DNA from 2 places in the Mycolicibacterium psychrotolerans genome. Region 2 is predicted to be linked to the other one. Evidence: predicted binding sites of a transcription regulator. Region 2 holds the regulator's gene; the other holds the start of a gene.
The links. The regulator LexA, encoded in region 2, represses DNA repair genes until DNA is damaged. The targets are predictions, from matches to a motif close to CGAACANNTGTTCG.
Positions count from the first base shown of each region.

Region 1: a site for LexA is predicted at 1,322-1,335, ahead of G6N45_RS02020 (HNH endonuclease signature motif containing protein). Genes of this name have one in related genera too.

Region 1 covers NZ_AP022574.1:397,800-400,195, forward strand. Annotated here, with positions in the region: gene G6N45_RS02020 (HNH endonuclease signature motif containing protein) at 1-1,215, opposite strand, end outside; gene G6N45_RS02025 (SDR family oxidoreductase) at 1,384-2,247, shown strand; gene G6N45_RS02030 (TetR/AcrR family transcriptional regulator) at 2,244-2,396, opposite strand, start outside.
Region 2 covers NZ_AP022574.1:4,351,871-4,354,266, reverse strand. Annotated here, with positions in the region: gene G6N45_RS21150 (LGFP repeat-containing protein) at 1-395, shown strand, start outside; gene lexA (transcriptional repressor LexA) at 419-1,123, opposite strand; gene G6N45_RS21140 (LysM peptidoglycan-binding domain-containing protein) at 1,334-1,801, shown strand; gene nrdR (transcriptional regulator NrdR) at 1,960-2,396, shown strand, end outside.

The sequences.
Region 1 (2,396 bases), 1.8 Mb from region 2:
CGGGTGGGTGGCGCCGTGCGGGTAGGGCTGGGTGTGGTCGATGTCGGCGAACACCGCGGCCCGGTCGCAGCCGGGGAAACGGCACGTCAGATCCCGCGCGCGGACGAAGCGGTCCAGCGCGGCCGAGGGCCGGTAGCCGTCGGTGGCGGTGATGGCCTCGATGTTGTCCAGCACGCGCACGCCGGCGCCGTGGGCGATCAACTCGGCCAGCAGCGGCGCCGGCACGATCGCGCACCCGAAGCCGGGGATCACCGCCGCAGTACGCCGCTCGGGCGCAGGTGACGGTGCGGGGTCGGGCTGTGCCGCCGGTTCTGACGGTGGTTCTGGCTGCCGGGCTTCCGGCTCAGGCTGCGAATGGGTGGGGTCGCCGTGCATCTGGGGGTCGGGGCTGGCGTCCAGGGCGCTGCGGTCGGCGACGACGCCGATCCTGAAACTCGACGCGCGCCCGTCATCGACCTGCGCGGCCGGGCAGTCGGTGGTGCTGCAGCGGCAGGACAACACCAACGATCCGGCCGCGATCGCCCCGAGTGAATCGGCGCGGCGCTGATCCATCGTGCGCGGGTCGTCCTCGCACACCGAGGAGACCATCACGCCCAGCCGGTGGGCCAACAGCGCCGCATCCGGGGTGGCCAGTCTCCCGAACGCGCTGGTCAGCCCGGTGCGGTCGTCGCGGTCGCCGAGGGTGAACGAGCGGCCCGCCATCCCGGTGCGCAGTCGGCGCACCGCATCGGGGTCGTACCGCTCGATCCACGCGTCGATCGCGGTCTCGAGTTTTTTCTGCGACAGCAGCCCCCACGCGCGCACGGCATCGACGAACACGCCGTCCAACCGGGCCAGCACGGCGGGATCGACCACCAGGGCGGCGCGGAACACGATCGTCGTCACCAAGGTCACGGGCACCTGCCCGGCCGCCAACAGCCGCCCCAGCCTCGGGAAGCGGTCACGTAACGCCAACCCCAGATCCATCTGTCCCGAGGCGCGGCCGGAGCTGATGTTCAGCGCACACCCGATCTCGGCGGCTGTGGCATCCCAGTCATCACAGGCCCACCGCGCCCGCTCGGGCCGGCGGCGGCGCTCCCACAACTCGACGATCGCGGCCAGCTTGACCGCCTCGGCCCGCGCCGCCGCCGCACCACACCCGCGCACGATGTCGACCAGATCCGCATCCCCGGCACCAGCCAGCGACGCCACCGCCGGCACCACGGAGTCGTACATACGTTCGATAATATCGAAATCTATGCAGCTCAGCGGCCTCCGACATCGCGCTGTGGATAAGTCGGGCGGTGCCAAGAAATCTGTGGATAGATGCTCTACGGGGGTTCAAACAGGTGTACGCACCCGGGCACTTCCGCCCAAAACTTGACACGTGTAAAGTTCGGCCGCATGGACAACATCCGCGGTAAGACCATCGCCATCACCGGGGCGGCACGAGGCATCGGATACGCGACCGCCACCGCCCTGCTCCAGCGCGGCGCACGCGTCGTCATCGGCGACCGCGACGTGGCCCTGCAGCAATCGTCGGTCGCCAAGCTCTCCAGCCTCGGACCGGTGTCCGGCTACCCGCTGGACGTCACCGATCGCGAGTCGTTCGCGACCTTCCTCGACAAGGCCCGCACCGACGGTGGCGGCCACATCGACGTGCTGATCAACAACGCCGGCGTCATGCCGATCGGGCCGTTCCTCGAGCAGTCCGAGCAGTCGATCCGGTCGTCGATCGAGGTCAACCTGTACGGCGTCATCGCCGGATGCCAACTCGCCCTGCCCGACATGATCGCCCGCCGGCGCGGCCACATCATCAACATCGCGTCGCTGTCGGGCGTCATCCCGGTGCCGGGACAGGTCGTCTACGTGGGAGCGAAGTTCGGCGTCGTCGGACTGTCCGCCGCGCTGGCCGACGAGGCCGCACCGCACGGCGTGCATGTGTCGGTGGTGATGCCGCCCTTCACCAACACCGAGCTCATCTCCGGCACGAAGGAGACGCCGGGCACCAAACCCGTTGAGCCCGAAGACATCGCGGCGGCCATCGTGAAGACACTCAACAAGCCCAAGACACACGTGTCCGTGCCGCCGTTCCTGCGGTTCACCGCGCAGGCCGCCCAGATGCTGGGCCCGCGCGGACGACGCTGGATGAACCGGAAGCTCGGCCTGGACAACGTCTTCCTCGAGTTCGACACCACCAAGCGGCAGAGCTACGAACAGCGCGCGCAGGCAGCGCTCGGTGTCGTCGAGGGTGCCGAAAAGAACTAGCGTGCGATGCCGTCGATGAGGCGGTCGCACACGGCGTACATCTCCTGCTTCGCGGCAGCCTGATCCTCGGCGCGGGAGATGTACAGCGCCGCCTCATCGAGTGCGCCGAGCAGCACGTGCGCCGTGGGCCGCCGCGGTTGATCCGGGAT
Region 2 (2,396 bases):
CCGAGGTGGCCGCCGATGACGGTCCTCCCGACGCCGACGTCGACGTCGATGGCCCCCCCGACGTCGATGCCGACGCCGACCGCGAACCGTTGGTGGCAGACGAGCCTGACCCGGTGCCGGTACCCGCAGCCGTGCCGGTCTTCGACCGCGATGCGGTCACCGACACCGGCAGACATGCCCGCATCGACATCGACGAACCGGCGCCGATGGGCACCGCGCTGCACCTTCCCCTCGACGATCCGGATGAGGTGCCGGACGGCTACCCCGTCAAGGCCGACACCAGATCAGGGCTGTACTGGACGCCGGGCAGCGCCGACTATGAGGGTGCGCCCGCCGAGATCTGGTTCGCCACCGAGGAGATCGCGCGCACGAACGGGTTCGTCCGCGGCGACTGACCGGCCGCGCCCATGGTGGCCGGTCAGATCTTGCGGATGACCGTCACGACCTTGCCGAGCACGGCGGCGTCGTTGCCGGGGATCGGATCGAACGCGGGGTTGTGCGGCATCAGCCAGACCTGTCCGCGCGTCCGCTTGAATGTCTTCACCGTGGCCTCGCCGTCGATCATCGCGGCCACGATGTCACCGTTGTCGGCGACGTTCTGCTGACGGACGACCACCCAGTCGCCGTCGCAGATGGCAGCGTCGATCATCGATTCGCCGACCACTTTGAGCAGGAACAGCGAGCCCTCGCCGACGAGCTCGCGGGGTAGGGGGAAGACATCCTCGACGGCCTCTTCGGCCAGGATGGGTCCACCGGCGGCGATGCGGCCCAGCACGGGCACGAACGTCGGCTCGGGCAACGCGTCGGAGCCGGCGACGTCGGTGGAGACGGGCGGTGTGGCGGCGTCGTCGATGCCGCGGACGTCGACCGCGCGGGGACGGTTGGGATCGCGGCGCAGATAGCCCTTGCGCTCGAGGGTGCGCAGCTGATGTGCGACCGAGGAGGTCGAGGTGAGGCCGACGGCATCGCCGATCTCCCGGATGCTCGGTGGGTATCCCCGCGTGGTGACCGAGGAACGGATGACCTCGAGGATGGTGCGCTGACGTTCGGTCAAGCCCGTTCCGCGGTCGCGGCGGGCGGGGGAGCCCTGGCCGGCTGTGCTGTCGCTGCTGTCATCGCTCATGGCCTCGAATGTAACGCGGCGCGCCGCCGGAATCAAACATGTGTTCGAGGCGTGTCGGGATCCGTTCGGTCGAACGTGCGGTCGAGTCGACTTGTCGGTGGCCTGGGTTAGCGTTCGCAACAGTTCGATCACATGTTCTATTCATCGAACACATGATCGACTAGGGTTCGAACACAGGAGCGAATGGCTCACCGACCGAGAGGCAGACAGATGACCGTTCTCCACACTTCCGACCTCTGGGACATGCCGGCTCGCAGTGCGCGTCCGGTGCGGGTCGGCCACCCGCGCCGCACGCCCGCCGCACGCCGGCCGCGCTCTCAGCGCCCGGCGGGAGCGCCGATGGCGTATCGCGGCAGCGGGGTGCTCGCGTCCCGGGCATCGCACCGCCGCCGTCCGATCACGCCCGCCGCCACCGTGCTGCTCGCCCTCGTCGCGGCCGCCATCACCGTGTGGCTGGGACTGGTGGCCCAGGCCGGTGGAGTTCTCGGAGGACAGACCGAGGTGCCCGGCAGGCTCGCGGTCGTCCAGGTCCAGACCGGCGAGTCCCTGCAGCACGTCGCCCAGCGGGTGGCGCCCGACGCGCCGGTCGCCGACGTCGTCGACAAGATCCGCGAGCTGAACAGGCTCGAGACGGTCGCGCTGGACGCTGGTCAGACCCTCATCGCGCCGGTCGCCTGACCCGAGCGATCGCCATGCACGACCAATCCTGCACGCGATCTGCGTCGGCTGTGCCCGCGGGGAACGCGCCGTCGGCTCCGCTGCTGCGCTGTGTCCGCGCAGCGCAGGTACGCTCGAAGACGTTCGAAGCGGTCTGCCGGTGCGGTGAAGGAGCGGTGATGCACTGTCCGTTCTGCCGTCACCCCGATTCGCGGGTGGTCGATTCCCGCGAGACCGATGAAGGTCAGGCCATCCGGCGGCGCAGATCGTGCCCCGAGTGCGGGCGCCGCTTCACGACGGTGGAGAGTGCCGTGCTGGCCGTGGTCAAGCGCAGTGGCGTCACCGAACCCTTCAGCCGCGAGAAGGTCATCAAGGGCGTGCGCCGGGCGTGCCAGGGTCGGCAGGTCGACGACGACGCGCTGAACGTGCTGGCGCAGAAGGTCGAGGATGCCGTGCGCGCCACCGGTTCTCCCGAGGTTCCCAGCCACGAGGTCGGCCTGGCGATCCTAGGGCCGTTGAGCGAACTCGACGAGGTGGCCTATCTGAGGTTCGCGTCGGTGTACCGATCGTTCTCGTCGGCCGAGGATTTCGAGCGGGAGATCCAGGCCCTACGCGC